DNA from 3 places in the Delftia lacustris genome. Region 3 is predicted to be linked to each of the others. Evidence: predicted binding sites of a transcription regulator. Region 3 holds the regulator's gene; each other region holds the start of a gene.
What was found. Region 3 encodes LexA, which represses DNA repair genes until DNA is damaged. Its sites were predicted from a motif close to ACTGTATNNNNATACAGT; they were not measured.
Positions count from the first base shown of each region.

Region 1 (5,532 bases), 1.4 Mb from region 3:
ACGGTGTTGAAGCGGCGCTTGAGCGCGCTGGACAGCTCGTTCACGCCCTTGTCGCGGTTGTTGGCCGTGGCGATGACCGAGAAGCCCTGCACGGCCTGCACCTCGGTGCCCAGCTCGGGCACGGGCAGTGTCTTTTCGGACAGCACGGTGATCAGCGTGTCCTGCACGTCGGCCGGGATGCGGGTCAGCTCTTCGATGCGGGCGATCTTGCCCAGCTTCATGGCGTTGACCAGGGGGCTGGGAATCAGCGCCTTCTCGGACGGGCCATGGGCCAGCAGCTGCGCGTAGTTCCAGCCGTAGCGCAGTTGCTCCTCGCTGGTGCCGGCCGTGCCCTGCACCAGCATGGTGGAGTCGCCGCTGACGGCGGCCGACAGGTGCTCGGACACCCAGGACTTGGCCGTGCCCGGCACGCCGTACAGCAGCAGGGCGCGGTCGGTGGCCAGGGTGGAGACGGCGATTTCCATCAGGCGCGGATTGCCGATGTACTTGGGGCTGACCTCGAAGCCGTTGCCGAGCTTGCCGCCCATCAGGTACTGGAGCACGGCCCAGGGCGACAGCTTCCAGTTGGGCGGACGCGGACGGTCGTCCACCTTGCGCAGGGCTTCGAGTTCTTCGGCGAATTGCTGTTCGGCATGCTGGCGCAGGACTTGGCTCATGGTGTGCTTCCGGAAAGGGATGGGAATGGGATTCGGTAGGGGGTGGGTGGCAAAGCGGGCCCGGCCTCAGGCCTGGCCGCGCAGTGCGATGAAGGCCTGGTGCAGGCCCAGGCGCAGCTCGACGATGCGCTCCAGGTGGCCGCGCATGCGCTCCTCGTCCCAGGGCCGCGCGCGGCTGCGTTCGAGGCGCGCCTGCTGCTGGGGCGTGAGGGGAATGGCCGGGGCGGCTGTTGCTGCAGATGCCGAAGCGGCTGCGGTCTCTGCAACAGGCTCGGCCGGGGGCTCCGGCGCGGGCTCGACCTGTGCATCCAGCACCGAGGGCTTGCGCCACAGCTCGGCAAAGCGCTCCAGCGCAGTCACGTCCAGCATGCGCGCGCAGGACAGCAGGGCCTGGTCGGCGCGGTAGCTGTGCCAGTTGCCCGTGATCTGCTTGCCGCCCACGGCCACATGCAGTGCCTCGGTCAGCCGCGCCGACAGCGCCGGCGAGAGCAGTTCGGCACCGCCCAGCGACTGGGACATGCCCTCGATGGCGTCGATGAGCTTGTGCCTGTCGCGCTCGAACTGGGCAATCCAGCGGGACTCGCGTTCTTCGGGGGACAGCCGGGCCATGAGGGCGGGCAGCAGCGCATCGTGGCGCATGTCGCGGCCCAGGGCCTGGGCGGCATCGATCCATTCCACGTCCAGCTGGTACTGCAGGGCCCGCACCCAGCCCTGGCGCAGCGAGGATTTCCAGTCGCTGCGCCGGCTCCACTCCATCACTTCCAGGGGCGTCAGGCCCAGGGCCCGGGTCCAGAAGGACACCGGGGTGAGCTGCACCATCTGCTCCAGCAGCCAGGCCTTCTTGCCGCCACGGAAGTAGGCATCGGGCTTGAGCGTGATGCCGTCGCGCTCCCATTCCTTGAGGCCTTCCTCGGGAGGCTCCACGATCCACTGGCCCTTGTCGTCCTGCTGAAGCATGGACTGCATCCAGCCCATGACGCGCTGGCTGTGCGCGCTGTCCGGCAGGCACGAGAGCATTTGTGCGGCGTTCTCGCGGATTTCCTTGCTGCGGTCGGACAGCAGTTTTTCGAGCAGCGGCTCGTCGTCCATGCCCAGCCCCACGGTCAGTGCCTGGACCATGGGCAGGCGCTCCTTGGCGCCCAGTTCCTTCAGGCTGCCTTCCAGCCGCGCACGGGCCTGGGCGGCATCGGCCGCGCGTTCGCTGCGCAGCAGGGCCACGCGCTGCTCGACCGAGCCCTCCTGCCAGACCAGTTCGGGGTCGGCGGTTTCCTCCACGCCGCTGGCATAGCTCCATTGCGGATTGAGCGCGCCCAGCCAGCGCCCGCGCTCGCCCAGCACCGGGGCCAGCCACTGGCGCAGCTCCACGGACTGGCGGCCCTGCTCCAGCGCAGGCACCAGCAGGTCATGGGGCAGGCGCTGGCCCGCCTGGTCCAGGGTGCGCAGCATCGAGGCCTGCAGCTCGAACGGCCCGTCCTTGAGCACGTCGCCCATCAAGGTCTGCAAGCGAGCATCGGCAGGCGCGGGGCGCGATTCTGCAGGCGCCGCGGCCGGCACGGCCAGCGGCGCCGGCAGGCGCACCTGCGCGCCGGGCTGCCAGCCTGCGCGCTCGAACACGGCCGCCACGGCGCTGGCGCGCAGCAGTTGCTGGGCGGGCGAGTCGCCGGGCAGGTCCGCCCGGGGCAGCAGCGCGGCCTGCACGGCCTGCTGCGACCACGGGGCAGACGGATCAACGCCCGAAGCCAGCGCAGGCGGCACGGCCAGCCGGTCCGAGCCGACCATGGCCGATTGCTGCAGCGCAGTCCAAAGTTGTGTGTTGCTCATACCGGTTCACCCTGGTTCTGCCAGATACATTGCCGGGCGCTTTCGCCCTCGCGGGCCTGCCAGGCGCTCAGCAGGCGCCAGCGGCCCACGGCCGGGCCGGGCTCCCATTCGCCAAACAGCTGCATGGGCGCGCCGCCGCTGAGCGCCAGCAGGCGCCAGGCTTCGGCATCGTCAATGGCCACGGGAACGGGTTGCACAGGCGCGGCAGTGCCGTCAGCAGACACGCCGGGCGCAGCCGCCGATGCGCCCGGCGCATCGGGCCAGGCCGCAAACCATTGGCCCTGGGCAGGCACCAGGCGCAACCCGTCCTGGCACAACGGCTGCGTGGCCTGCAGCGGGTTGGCGGCAATGCGCCGGCCCATCTGCTGCAGGACGTCGCCCACGGCCGAGGTGTCCAGCGGGCTGGCGCCCTCGGCAGGCAGCGCAGGCCCGTTGCCGTTGGCGGCAATGGCGCGCAGCGGCGCATGGCCCGGGTAGAAATTCAGCGCGCATCCGTAGCGATGGCCAGGCACCCAGGCCGATTCGAAGCCGCGCCCGCCCTGCGCATAGTCCAGCACCAGGGCCATGCGGCCCGTGCGCTGCCCGTGCAGCCAGACGCGGCGCTCCATGAGCCGGCCTTCGCGCTCGATCATGCGCAGGCCGGCCACCAGCCATTCGTCCTCGACCAGCTGGCCGCGGGCCTGCACCTCGGCCTTGTCCATGGGCCAGCCCAGCGCGGCCATCACGTCGGCCTTGACCTCGGGGCTCAGCGATTCGCGGCGGCGCACGGCGTCGATGATCAGCTGCCAGTGGCCCAGCTGCACCAGCATGTCGCGCGGCCAGTCGCGGTGGCTGTCCACCAGATCCCGGCAGTCCTTGATGCGTGCCGCCATGCCCGTGGCCTGCGCATCGACCATGCGCGCGGCCATGGTGTTCCAGCGCTGGCGCATCTGGGAGTCGCCGGCCTGGTTGGCCAGGCCCGCGCGCACCATGTCCTGCATCCACAGCGACAGTTCCTGCAGGCCCGCCTCGACCTTGTCCCAGCGCTTGTCTTCGCGCCTGGCCTGCTGCCTGGCCGCGACCTCGGGATCGGGTGGCGGCTCGGCCGCCGCGGCGGCTGCCTTGGCCTCCTTCTTCTCGGCCTTTTCCTGGCGGCTGTCCAGCCAGGTCTGCACCCAGGCCGGTGGATCGCCGCCCTCGGTGACCTGGCCGCCCGCACGCATCAGCATCAGCGCCAGCCCATGCTTGCAGGGGAACTTGCGGCTGGGGCAAGAGCATTTGAAGGAGGGTCCCGACAGGTCCACCTGGGTCTGGTAGGGCTTGCTGCCGCTGCCCTGGCACTCGCCCCACACCGCCACATCGTTGGCACCCATGGTGGGCCATTTGGCGGGCGATTGCAGCCCCTTGGCGGCCTTGCTGGAGGAAGCGTCCGGCGATAGCGCCAGCACTTCGCTCTCTGTTCCTAATACACGCGACACCGAAGCTCCCTCTCCAAGTGTTTGTCATCGCCAGGCGCATTGAATGAAGAAACGACCGCGCCCGGCAAGCCCGAAAGCCTATCAGCAATAGTTATCGGCAATTTGAAACAAATCACAACAACGTCAAACCTCTCTCCCATGAACCGGGAACCCCATGGCGCGCAGCCAGCTGCGCTATATCAGCGCATGCATTGATGGCACCAAGCCGTACCAGCCTTCAGGCATTGCAAAAAGACGCAGGAAACACGCATTCACCATTTCCTGCGATGCACATCGCCACCCATTGAAAGCAAGCACTCATTCCGCACTGAAAACGGTTTCATTCCATTGCACTGGCAACCATTGCAATCCGCTGGCCATTGCGATAGCCCGACAGTGCGTTCAAACCGGAGCCAGGCAAGGCCGGACCAGACCCTGGCTGGGGGATGGGCTCTCCAAAAACCGGATGTGCCAGGCAAATATACTGTATATTCATACAGCCATGGAGCTGCAACGCAAACTTTTCATCCTCGCCGACGCCGCCAAGTACGACGCCAGCTGCGCCTCCAGCGGATCGCAGGGGCGCGACTCGCTGGACGGCAAGGGCATGGGCTCGGTCACCGGCATGGGCATCTGCCACAGCTATGCGCCCGACGGGCGCTGCATCTCGCTGCTCAAGATCCTGCTGACCAATGTCTGCATCTTCGACTGCCGCTACTGCATCAACCGCAAGAGCTCCAACGTGCAGCGCGCCCGCTTCACGGTGGCCGAGGTGGTGCAGCTGACGCTGGACTTCTACCGGCGCAACTGCATCGAGGGGCTGTTCCTGTCCAGCGGCATCATCCGCTCCAGCGACTACACCATGGAGCAGCTGGTGGAAGTGGCCCGCCGCCTGCGCGAGGAGCATGACTTTCGCGGCTACATACACCTCAAGACCATCCCGGATGCCGCCCCTGAATTGCTGGCCCAGGCAGGCCGCCATGCCGACCGCCTGAGCATCAATGTGGAACTGCCCACGGCCAGCGGCCTGGCGCAGTTCGCGCCCGAAAAGGACGGCCGGCGCATACGCCAGGCCATGCAGGGCGTGGACCGGCATGTGCAGGCCTGGCGCGCGGCCACGCGCGAGCAGCGCCAGGCACAGTCCCTGCCCGGTGCGCCCGCGCAGCGCGCCGCCGTGCCGCGCTTTGCGCCGGGCGGGCAGAGCACGCAGATGATCGTGGGCGTTGACCGCGCAACCGATGCCGACATCCTCGAATCCAGCCATACGCTGTATGCGGGCTACGGCCTGCGCCGCGTGTACTACTCGGCCTTCAGCCCCATTCCCGATGCCTCGCGCGACCTGCCGCCGCAGGCACCGCCCCTCATGCGCGAGCACCGGCTCTACCAGGCCGACTGGCTCATGCGCTTTTACGGCTACGGGGCGGGCGAGATCGCGGCGGCCAGCCGCCACGGCATGCTGGACCTGGAGATCGACCCCAAGCTGGCCTGGGCACTGGCCAACCGCCAGCAGTTCCCCGTGGACCTCAACCGTGCGCCTCGCAGCCTGCTGCTGCGCGTGCCGGGCCTGGGCACGCAGACGGTGGAGCGCCTCCTGGCGGCGCGCCGCGTGCGCCGGCTGC
Region 1 is NZ_CP141274.1:2,180,432-2,185,963, reverse strand. It holds gene U6958_RS11270 (AAA family ATPase) at 1-656, opposite strand, end outside; gene U6958_RS11265 (DUF5691 domain-containing protein) at 723-2,477, opposite strand; gene U6958_RS11260 (SWIM zinc finger family protein) at 2,474-3,934, opposite strand; gene U6958_RS11255 (putative DNA modification/repair radical SAM protein) at 4,416-5,532, shown strand, end outside.
Region 1: U6958_RS11255 (putative DNA modification/repair radical SAM protein) is a predicted target of LexA. The motif match lies at 4,397-4,414, and genes of this name have one in related genera.

Region 2 (5,532 bases), 1.7 Mb from region 3:
ATCAGTGCCACAGCGGTCGGATCATCGCCGGAGTACACGCCGAAGCCTTCGGGCACTTCACGGATCAGCCACTGGGCGCGTTCGATGTTGCCCGTGGCTTCCTTGATGCCGATGATGGCGGGAATCTGCGCCAGGCGCAGCACGGTGTCGTGCTGCATGTCGGCCACCGAGCGGCCGGGCACGTTGTAGAGCACCACAGGCAGGTCGCCCACCGCTTCGGCAATGGCCTTGAAATGCTGGTACTGGCCTTCCTGCGTGGGCTTGTTGTAGTAGGGCACGACCTGCAGCTGGCTGTCGGCACCGACCTTCTTGGCGTAGCGGGCCAGCTCGATGGCCTCGTGCGTGCTGTTGGCGCCGCAGCCTGCCATCACGGGAACGCGGCCCGCAGCCTGCTCGACGGACACGCGGATGATTTCGCAGTGTTCCTCCACGTTGACGGTGGGGGATTCGCCTGTCGTTCCCACCACGCCGATGCAGTCCGTGCCCTCGGCCACATGCCAGTCGATGAGTTTTCGCAGCGCCGGGTAGTCAACACTACCGTCCTCGTGCATGGGCGTGATGAGGGCAACGATGCTGCCAGTGAGAGCGACGGAGGAGGATGTCATGTCCGCAAGAAAAAACGGGAAAGGATCATTCTAACGAGTGTCGGAGGCAGGCCCAAGGCGGTCGCCTGTAGGGATTCAGGCGATTGCAGAGCCTGACGCCTTCTGATGCGCCAGCATGGCCACGGGTTCCCGGCCTGTTGCATCGGGGCGCAGTGCCGCGATGCGCTGGACCATGCGATCGGGCTCGCCCAGCTGGCCGTGCTCGTAGGCCACGATGTGCCAGCCCGCGCAGGCCTGCAGCAGCTCGCCGGGCGCCAGCAGGAAATCGGGCCGGGAAGGCTTGCCGAAGGCCTCGTTGCCCTGGGCAAAGGTTTCGTACAGCAGCACGCCGCCGGGGGCCACGCTGTCCAGCAGCGCCGGCCACAGCGGGCGCCACAGATAGTGGGTCACGACCACGGCGCCGAACTGCCGGCCGGGCAGGGGCCAGGGGCCGTTTTCAATGTCGGCGCACAGCAGCTCGCCCACGCCCTGCAGGCCGGCCAGGGCCTGGGCATCGCGGTCCACGCCCGTCACTGCATGGCCGCGTGCATGGAACCAGCGCATGTGGCGGCCAGGGCCGCAGGCCACGTCGAGCACGGTGGCCTCGGGTGCCAGAAGATGCGACCAGCGTTGGATCCAGGGCGAAGGCGGCGTGGCTGCGTGCATGTGAAATTTCGGAAATGAATTGAAAGCGGCCGCCATTGTGCCGCCAGGCCTTTGCCGCGCTTCAATTTCAGAAGCAGGCCCAGAGCTGGTCGGCCATGCCCAGCATGAACTCGGGCTGCAGATAGAGCATGAAGACCAGGCCCAGCACCAGCAGCACGGCGGCCCACAGCGCCAGCCTGCGCAGCAGCTGTGGGCGGGGCGTGGTGGCTGTCGTCATGTCAGGCCGCCGCCTGCGCCGCACGCGGCCTTGCCACCGGGGCTTCGCGTATCGGCAGGTTCAGCAGGCCGGCGGCCACGCCCAGGCCGATGGCCAGGTACCAGACCACCTGGTAGCTGCCGGTGTGGTCATACAGATAGCCGCCCAGCCAGACGCCCAGGAAGCTGCCGACCTGGTGGCTGAAGAACACCATGCCGCTCAACATGGACAGATGCTGCACGCCGAAGATCTGGGCCACGGTGGCATTGGTCAGCGGCACGGTGGACAGCCACAGCAGTCCCATGGCGGCCGAGAAGATGTAGACCGACCAGGGCGTCAGCGGCGCGAGCAGGAAGAGCACGATCACCACCGAGCGCGTGAAGTAGATGGTGGACAGCAGGTAGCGCTTGGGCAGGCGCTGGCCCAGGTTGCCGGCCACATAGGTGCCGACGATGTTGAACAGCCCCACCAGCGCCAGCGAGATGCTGGCCACCTGCGGTGCCAGGCCGTAGTCCTTGAGGTAGCTGGGCATGTGCACGCCGATGAACATCACCTGGAAGCCGCAGACGAAGTAGCCTGCCGTCAGCAGCACGAAGCTGGGTGTGCGCAGGGCCTCGGCCACGGCCTGGGCTGCGCTCTGGTCGCGCACGGGCCGGGTATTGCCGGCCGTGAAGCCCGGCTCGCGCAGGCCGAAGGCCAGCGGAATGATCATCAGGGCGCACAGCGACAGCAGCAGCAGGGCGTTGGACCAGCCGAAGTTCGAGATCAGGCTGCCTTCCACGGGCACCATGAAGAACTGGCCGAAGGAGCCCGCCGCCGCCGTCACGCCCATGGCCCAGCTGCGCCGCGCCACGGGAATCTGGCGGCCCAGCACGCCGTAGATCACGGCATAGGTGGTGCCGGCCTGGGCTGCGCCTATCACCACGCCGGCCGTCAGGGCGAACCAGGTTGTCGTGGGCGCCATGGCCATGCCGGCCAGGCCCAGCGCATACAGCAGCGCGCCCACCAGGAGCACGCGGAAGGCGCCGAAGCGGTCGGCCAGCATGCCGCCGAAGATGCCGAGCACGCCCCAGGACAGGTTCTGGATGGCAATGGCCAGCGCGAAGGACTCGCGCGTCCAGCCCATCTCCTGGGTGATAGGCTGCAGCCACAGGCCGAAGCCGTGCCGGATTCCCATGGACAGCGTCACGACTGCGCCCCCGCACAGCAGTATCTGCACCATGGACATGGGTTGGTTGTTTTTGTGCATGCGGCAAACTTTAGCGAAACTCCGGGTTTTGCGCTGCGACGCATGGATCGCCCATGCGCCAGCGCGGCACTTCGTAGCCCTTGGCGGCACTGGCCTTTTCGGGATAGTCAATGTCAATGACTGTGAATGTATCCAGCACTGAGCCGGGCCGCGCACTACAATCCGCCCCCATGGCAGTCAAACCATCTCCCATTTCCGCCAGCGAATACTCCGAAGGCTCGATACGCGTGCTCAAGGGCCTGGAGCCCGTCAAGCAGCGTCCCGGCATGTACACGCGCACCGACAACCCCCTGCATGTGCTGCAGGAGGTGATCGACAACGCGGCCGACGAGGCGCTGGCCGGCTTCGGCAAGAAAATCCGCTTCACCCTGCATTCCGACGGCTCCTACAGCGTCGAGGACGACGGCCGGGGCATCCCCTTCGGCATGCACCCCGAGGAAAAGGCGCCCGTGGTGGAGCTGGTCTTCACCCGCCTGCATGCGGGCGGCAAGTTCGACAAGGGCAAGGGCGGCGCCTACAGCTTCTCGGGCGGCCTGCATGGCGTGGGCGTCTCGGTCACGAATGCGCTGGCCACGCGCCTTGAGGCCTGCATCCACCGCGAGGGCAAGGTGGCCACCATCGCCTTCTCGGGCGGCGACGTGGTCGAACCCCTGCAGTCGCGGCCGCTGGCCGCGGGCGAGCGCAAGCAGGGCACGACCGTGCGCGTGTGGCCCGATGCCCGCTACTTCGAATCCTCCCAGCTGCCCATGGGCGAGCTGATGCATCTGCTGCGCAGCAAGGCCGTGCTCATGCCCGGCGTGTCGGTGACCCTGGTCAACGAGAAGACGCGCGACACCCAGACCTGGCAGTTCAAGGGCGGCCTGCGCGACTATCTGCAGCAAAGCCTGCATGGCGAGGCCGTCATCCCCCTGTTCGAAGGCGAGGGCTTTGCCGACCGCAACCACGACAGCTTTGCCGAAGGCGAGGGCGCCGCCTGGTGTGTGGCCTTCACCGAGGATGGCGCGCCGCTGCGCGAAAGTTATGTCAACCTGATCCCCACCACGGCCGGCGGCACGCACGACAGCGGCCTGCGCGACGGCCTGTTCCAGGCGGTCAAGGCCTTCATCGAGATGCATTCGCTGCTGCCCAAGGGCGTCAAGCTCATGCCTGACGACGTCTTCGCGCGCGCCAGCTACGTGCTCAATGCCAAGGTGCTGGACCCGCAGTTCCAGGGCCAGATCAAGGAGCGCCTGAACTCGCGCGATGCCGTGCGCCTGGTCAGCGGCTACGTTCGCCCTGCGCTGGAGCTGTGGCTCAACGAGCATGTGGAATGGGGCCGCAAGCTGGCCGAGATCGCCATCAAGGCTGCCCAGACCCGCCAGAAGGCGGGCCAGAAGGTCGAAAAGCGCAAGGGCTCGGGCGTGGCCGTGCTGCCCGGCAAGCTCACCGATTGCGAAAGCCGCGACTTGAGCCTGAACGAGGTCTTCCTGGTCGAGGGCGACTCGGCCGGCGGCAGCGCCAAGATGGGACGCGACAAGGAAACCCAGGCCGTGCTGCCCCTGCGCGGCAAGGTGCTCAACACCTGGGAAGTCGACCGTGACCGCCTGTTCGCCAACAACGAGATCCACGACATCTCGGTGGCCATCGGCGTGGACCCGCATGGCCCCCATGACACGCCCGACCTGTCCGGCCTGCGCTACGGCAAGATCTGCATTCTTTCGGATGCCGACGTGGACGGCTCGCACATCCAGGTGCTGCTGCTCACGCTGTTCTTCCGCCACTTCCCCAAGCTCATCGAGGCCGGCCACATCCATGTGGCGCTGCCGCCGCTGTTCCGCGTCGATGTGCCTGCGCGGGGCAAGAAGCCAGCAGCCAAGATGTACGCGCTGGACGAGGGCGAGCTGACCGCCATCCTCGACAAGTCCGCCAAGGATGGCGTGCCGCGCGAGAAATGCCAGATCAGCCGCTTCAAGGGCCTGGGCGAGATGAATGCCGAGCAGCTGTGGGAAACCACGCTCAACCCCGACACGCGCCGCCTGCTGCCCGTGCAGTTCATGAATCTGGACTTTGCGGCGGCCGAGCAGGTCGTCACCAAGCTGATGGGCAAGGGCGAGGCTGCGGCGCGCCGCGAGCTGATGGAGTTGCACGGCGACGCCATCGAAGTGGATATCTGATCCCCATGCCCCTGCGCCCGGCTGCCCCACAGCACCTTCCGCACCGCCCGCACCCTGCGCGCGCCGCTGCCGCGCGCGCGCTTGCAGCGCTGGGCGCGGCCCTGGCGCTGTGGGGGGTGGCGCAGCCCGCGCATGCCGATCTCTGGGCCTTCGTGGACGAGCGCGGCATCACGCACTTCGCCGCGCAGGCGCTGGACGAGCGCTACAAGCTCTACTTCCGCGGCTCGCTGTATGACAGCACCGAGCAGGGACTCAAGCCCCCGCTGGTGGAAGCCGAGGCCGCTGCCGACGATGACGGCGGCAGCGATGCCGGGCGCAGGCTGCAGGCGAGCACGCGGATGCAAAGCTTCTTCGACATCTCGCCGCGCTACAAGAGCGTGCGCGGCCACCTGCGCAAGGCGGCGGACCACACGGGGGTGGACTACGACCTGCTCAAAGCCGTGATTGCCGTCGAGTCGGGCTTTGACGCGCAGGCCATCTCGCCCAAGGGCGCAGTCGGCCTGATGCAGCTGATGCCGGCCACGGCCCAGCGCTTCGGCGTGGAGGCCAGCCGCCAGCGCAGCGTGCAGCAGCAACTGGCCGACCCGGCCATCAACGTGCCGGCCGGCGCGCGCTACCTCAACCATCTGATGGGGCTGTTCCCCGGGCGGCTGGACCTGGTGCTGGCCGCCTACAACGCGGGCG
Region 2 is NZ_CP141274.1:1,872,071-1,877,602, forward strand. It holds gene dapA (4-hydroxy-tetrahydrodipicolinate synthase) at 1-605, opposite strand, end outside; gene U6958_RS09930 (bifunctional 2-polyprenyl-6-hydroxyphenol methylase/3-demethylubiquinol 3-O-methyltransferase UbiG) at 681-1,250, opposite strand; gene U6958_RS09935 (hypothetical protein) at 1,318-1,467, opposite strand; gene U6958_RS09940 (MFS transporter) at 1,469-2,695, opposite strand; gene U6958_RS09945 (DNA topoisomerase IV subunit B) at 2,866-4,848, shown strand; gene U6958_RS09950 (lytic transglycosylase domain-containing protein) at 4,854-5,532, shown strand, end outside.
Region 2: U6958_RS09945 (DNA topoisomerase IV subunit B) is a predicted target of LexA. The motif match lies at 2,815-2,832, and genes of this name have one in related genera.

Region 3 (5,532 bases):
GGATGGCGTTGGCCTGCACCATGGCCCTGGGCGTGTGCATGTTTCTTCCGTTTGCCGCCCAGGTCACGCTGGCCCAGGACTATCTGCCGCGCAACCAGGCCACGGCCAGCGGGCTGACCCTGGGGCTGGCCATGTCGATAGGCGGCATGGTGGCGCCGTTGTTCGGCATGCTGTCCGATGCGCGCGGACTGCGTTTTTCGTTGAGCGTCGTGCTGTGCATTCTGTGCGTTGCCGCGGCGCAGGCGTGGTGCATGCGCAATCGGCGCAGCGAGGGGAGTGCTGCACCGGCGGCTGTCAGGGCCTGATGCGCAGCCCCTGCCGCTGGGCAAGGCAAGAGACAGGCCCGGGCTCTCGCAGACCGGGTGGACGGGTCGGTCTCAGGGCGACCTCAGGCCGGTGTCTGCGCGCCGTGCGCTTCCATGCGTTCGAGGGCGGCACAGACATCGGCCATGCGGCCCGAGATGAACAGGCATTCGGGCTGCTCCTGCGGCGAGCGCTGGATGATGCGCAGACCCGAAGGCAGGGCCTGATCTGCCGGAAGGGAGGGCAGTTCGGGTTGCAGGGGCAGCAGCAGCTGCGCATCCCTGTGTTCTGGCAGCCGTGCTGACTTGCTGCGCCGCTGCTGGCTGCGGCGGCGTGCCTTGCTGAAGGACAGGATGGTCGCCTGCTCGGATTGCACAGGCGATTCGGGCTGGATGGTGCGCATGGCGGGCTCCATGGCGGCGGCGGGCAGGCGAATGCCCTGTGCCAGGCGCAGGAAGGACAGAGAAGACAGTGTTGGCAGAGCGAATCCCATGTGACGACTCCTGTTGGCGTATTTCAAAGAGGCATGGACACAGGCAGGATTGCGGTTTGCGGGCAAAGCTCCGCCCAGGGCGAAGCTGCAAGGCTTCGCGCCTACCACCTGGGCGGTGCATGAAATAGGGTGTGGCAACCCGTGCAGGGCTGCCCGTCCGGCTTACATGGACATGCTGTTGCGGATCAGCCCCACGGCCAGGCCTTCAATGGCAAAGGCCTCTTCGGGAGCGACGCGGATCACCGGGTAATCGGGGTTTTCCGGCAGGAGCTCCACGCCCTGCGTGGTGCGGCGCAGGCGCTTGACGGTGACTTCATCTCCCAGGCGTGCCACGACGATCTGCCCGTTGCGGGCTTCATGCGCGGACTGCACGGCCAGCAGATCGCCGTCCATGATGCCCGCGTCGCGCATGGACATGCCGCGCACGCGCAGCAGATAGTCCGGGCGGACCTGGAACAGGCTGGGTTCGACGGAATAGGTCTGGTCGATATGTTCCTGGGCGAGAATGGGCGAGCCCGCCGCAACGCGGCCCACCAGCGGCAGCATCAGCGGCGCCAGGGCCGACAGCGGCAGCCCGAAGCTGGTGCCGCGTGCGGCATTGATGTTGCGCACGGTGTCGGTACGCAGGCGAATGCCGCGGGAGGTGCCGCTGACCAGTTCGATCACGCCTTTGCGGGCCAGGGCCTGCAGATGTTCCTCTGCTGCGTTGGCGGACTTGAAGCCCAGCGTGTTGGCGATTTCCGCGCGGGTGGGGGGCGCGCCCGTGCGGGAGATGGCGGCCTGGATCAGGTCCAGGATCTGTTGCTGGCGGGCGGTGAGCTTGGGATGGTCGAGCATGGCGTGCGTCCGGTCCTTGAATTCAGATGGCAGGCAGAGAAGTCATCTGATGATTTATACAGTATCTGTATTTTTAACCAGTTTTCCAAGAGGTGCAAGTGGGGCAGTCAAAGTTGGTGATTCTTGGCACGGGCGGCACCATCGCCGGCCGGGCGGATTCGCAGTCGCAGGCAGTGGGATACAAGGCCGGACAGATCACGGTGCAGTCGCTGCTCGATGCCGTGCCGGATCTGGAGCAGCAGGCGCTGGGGCCTGTGCAGACGCAGCAGATCGCGCAGGTGGACAGCAAGGATATGGACTGGCCCGTGTGGCGCGCGTTGCTGCGTGCCTGCACGCAGGCGCTGGAGGATGCGGACACACGCGCCGTGGTGATCACGCATGGAACGGACACGCTGGAAGAGACGGCCTGGCTGCTGCACAGCCTGCTGCCTGCCGCCAAGCCCATAGTGCTCACTTGCGCCATGCGCCCGGCCACGGCCCTGCTGGCCGACGGACCGCAGAATCTGCGCGATGCCGTGACCGTGGCCGCCAGCGGCGGGCGCAGCGGTGTGTGGGTGGTGGCCGGCGGCGAAGTGCATGCGGCGGCCCAGGTGCAAAAAGTCCACCCTTACCGACTGCAGGCCATGCGCTCCATGGAAGGTGGCCCGCAGGCCGTGGTGGAGGAAGGACGCGTGCGCTGGCTGGTGCCTGATGCGCCGGTCACGCCGGTCGCCCCCGTTGCGCGGATGGTGATTTCCGCTCCCGCGCTGTCTGACCTGCTGGCGCTGGATGAGCTGCCCTGGGTCGAGGTGGTGTTCAGCAGTGCCCTGGCGCGAGCCTGCGGCGTGGATGCGCTGGTGGCCGCAGGCGTGCGCGGCATCGTGGTGGCCGGCACGGGCAATGCGACCGTTCACGAAAGCATGGAAGCAGCCTTGCTGCGTGCGCGCGACAAAGGCGTCTGGATCTGGCGGGGCACGCGCTGCGCCGAAGGCCTGCCCGTTGCCTCGGGGCTTGGCACGGACCCCGCAGAGGCCGATCTGGTCCAACTGCCCGTGGCCAAGGCGCGGATTGCCATGATGCTGGCGCTGGCCGCGCAGCCGCGCGACTGATCCTCCGGGCGTCGCCGGCGCTTCAGATGCAGGCGGGCAACAAAAAAGCACCCGGCGGGTGCTTTTCTGGGGTCTGGCGCATGGCCTGCGTCATTCAGCCAGTGCTGCCAGGGCGCGCTGGGTGATGTCTTCCACCGAGCCCAGGCCGCTGATGGCGCGGTACTTGGGGGCTGCTGCGGCTTCCTTCTCGGCCCAGGCGCGGTAGTAGTCCACCAGTGGGCGGGTCTGGCTGCTGTAGACGTCCAGGCGCTTCTTGACCGTTTCTTCCTTGTCGTCCTCGCGCTGCACCAGCGGCTCGCCGGTCACGTCGTCCAGGCCTTCGACCTTGGGCGGGTTGAACGTGACGTGGTAGGTGCGGCCCGAAGCGGGGTGGGAGCGGCGGCCGCTCATGCGCTCGATGATGGCATCGAAGGGCACATCGATCTCGAGCACGTAGTCCAGCTTCACGCCGGCGGCCTTCATGGCGTCGGCCTGGGGAATGGTGCGGGGAAATCCGTCGAACAGGAAGCCGTTGGCGCAATCGGGCTGGGCAATGCGCTCCTTGACCAGATTGATGATCAGGTCGTCGCTGACCAGTTGGCCGGCGTCCATCACGGCCTTGGCCTGCTGGCCCAGGGGCGTGCCGGCCTTGACGGCGGCACGCAGCATGTCACCGGTGGAGATCTGGGGAATGCCGTACTTCTGGCAGATGAAAGCGGCTTGCGTGCCTTTGCCGGCGCCGGGTGCGCCCAACAAAATCAGTTTCATGGAAGTCCTTGAGGAGAGTAGAAATTCTTGTCTGCCGGATCGGCCCACCGGGGCGGACAGTCCATGCGTCATATTTTTGTCGCGGGCAAGGATAGCACGCACAGGGCCAACACTGGCTTACACGCACAGGGCAAAACTGTCGCCTGTGCAATCGCCAAAACCTGCGTTTTGCTGTCCGACAAAACCGCATGGGCGGTGTTGCTGCAAATGGCGATGCCCGGCATCGCCATTTGTGCGTTTTCAGCGGCCGGCCGATTCAGGCCGGCGGGTTGGACAGCTGGGCGCGCATCCGCTCCAGATCCTCGCGCGTGTCCACGCCAGGGCCGGGTGCATGGAGTGTGACATGGACGGCGATGCGGTGGCCGTGCCACAGCGCACGCAACTGCTCCAGGGCCTCCAGTGCCTCGGTGGGTGCCTGGGAAAGCTGGGGGAAGCTGCGCAGGAAGCCGGCGCGATAGCTGTAGATGCCGATGTGGCGCAGCGGTGCGAAGCCGGGGTGGCCCAACGCTGCCGATGCCGTCTCCCACCATGCCTGGTCCGCATGCTCGCGCGCGAAGGGAATGGGCGCACGGCTGAAATAGTGGGCCATGCCCTGGGCATCGCAGACGACCTTGACCACGTTCGGGTTGACGAAGTCGGCAAGGCTGTCAATGGCATGCGCCGCTGTTCCCATGCTGGCCGAAGGTTGCCGGGGCAGCAGGGCGGCCACGGCGTCGATGAGTTCGGGGGCGATCAGCGGCTCGTCGCCCTGGACATTGACCACGATGTCATCGCCATCGAGACCCAGCAGCGCGCAGGCCTCGGCCAGTCGGTCGCTGCCGCTGGCATGGTCGTTGCGCGTGAGCACGGCCGCCACGCCATGCGCGGTACAGGCGGCGAGGATGCTTTCGTCATCGGCTGCGACCACGCACCGCGCGGCGCCGCTGCGGCTGGCGCGCTGTGCCACGCGCACGACCATGGGAAGCCCTGCAATGTCGGCCAGGGGCTTGCCCGGCAGGCGGCTGGAAGACAGGCGGGCGGGAATCAGAACCGTGAAGGGCGCGGAGGTCATGGTGCGTGCAGGAGTGAGGCGAAGGCGTGGGGCGGCGCAGGTGATGGGAAAAATCAGTCCTCGATCTCGTCGTCGTCCAGCGTGCGGGCCTCGGTTTCCAGCAGCACGGGAATGCCGTCGCGCACCGGGTAGGCCAGGCGCGCGCTGCGCGAGACCAGTTCCTGGTGCTCGCGGTCAAAGCGCAGCGGGCCTTTGGTGACGGGGCAGACCAGCAGTTCGAGAAGTTTGGCGTCCATGGCGGATCCTGTGTTTTGAAGGGAAAGGGCGGGCCGTGGCAGCCAGCCGAGACGGAGATGATAGTCAGGCGGGGCAGGGGCGCAGTGCCTGCAGCCGCTCATCCAGCAGAGCCCAGAAATCCGCCGGCAGCTGCAATTGCAGCGCAACCGCCCAGGCCTGGGGATGGGTGCGCCACAGCTTGACGGCATCTTTTTCGGTGCAGACCAGCGGGTCTTCGTTGCGCCCCAGGCGCTGGAAGCTCTCAAAATTATAGTGATCCGGAAGCGCCTGGACATGCTCCAGCGTCAGGCCTTGCTCGCGGGTCAGCATGGAGAAAAAGCCTTCGGGCCGGGCCACTGCCGCCACGGCCTCCACGGGCTGCGCACGCAGGGAGGACAGTGCGATGCGCTCGCCTTGGGCATTGACGGCTTCGCTGGACAGCTGGCGCTGCATGGCAAACGCGGGGGCGTCGGTGTCGGGGGCTGCGCCTGCATGCAGCACGGCGGTGACGGGGCGCGGCCAGGGCTCGCGCAGCGGGCCGGCCGGCAGCAGCCAGCCGTTGCCGATGCCGTCGTCATTGAAGACGCACAGCTCGATGTCGCGGGCCAGGGCCAGGTGCTGCAGGCCGTCGTCGCTGATGACCACATCCACCTGCGGGTGGCGGGCGCGCAGGGCCTGGACGGCCTCGATGCGCTTGCGAGCCACGAAGACCGGCACGCCGCTGGCACGCGCCAGCAGCGCGGGCTCGTCACCCACGTCGGCGGGGGCGCTGTCAGGACGGGCTTCGCGGCAGTCGT
Region 3 is NZ_CP141274.1:3,577,525-3,583,056, reverse strand. It holds gene U6958_RS17785 (MFS transporter) at 1-305, shown strand, start outside; gene U6958_RS17780 (hypothetical protein) at 389-796, opposite strand; gene lexA (transcriptional repressor LexA) at 959-1,633, opposite strand; gene U6958_RS17770 (asparaginase) at 1,732-2,721, shown strand; gene adk (adenylate kinase) at 2,812-3,468, opposite strand; gene kdsB (3-deoxy-manno-octulosonate cytidylyltransferase) at 3,725-4,519, opposite strand; gene U6958_RS17755 (Trm112 family protein) at 4,573-4,755, opposite strand; gene lpxK (tetraacyldisaccharide 4'-kinase) at 4,820-5,532, opposite strand, start outside.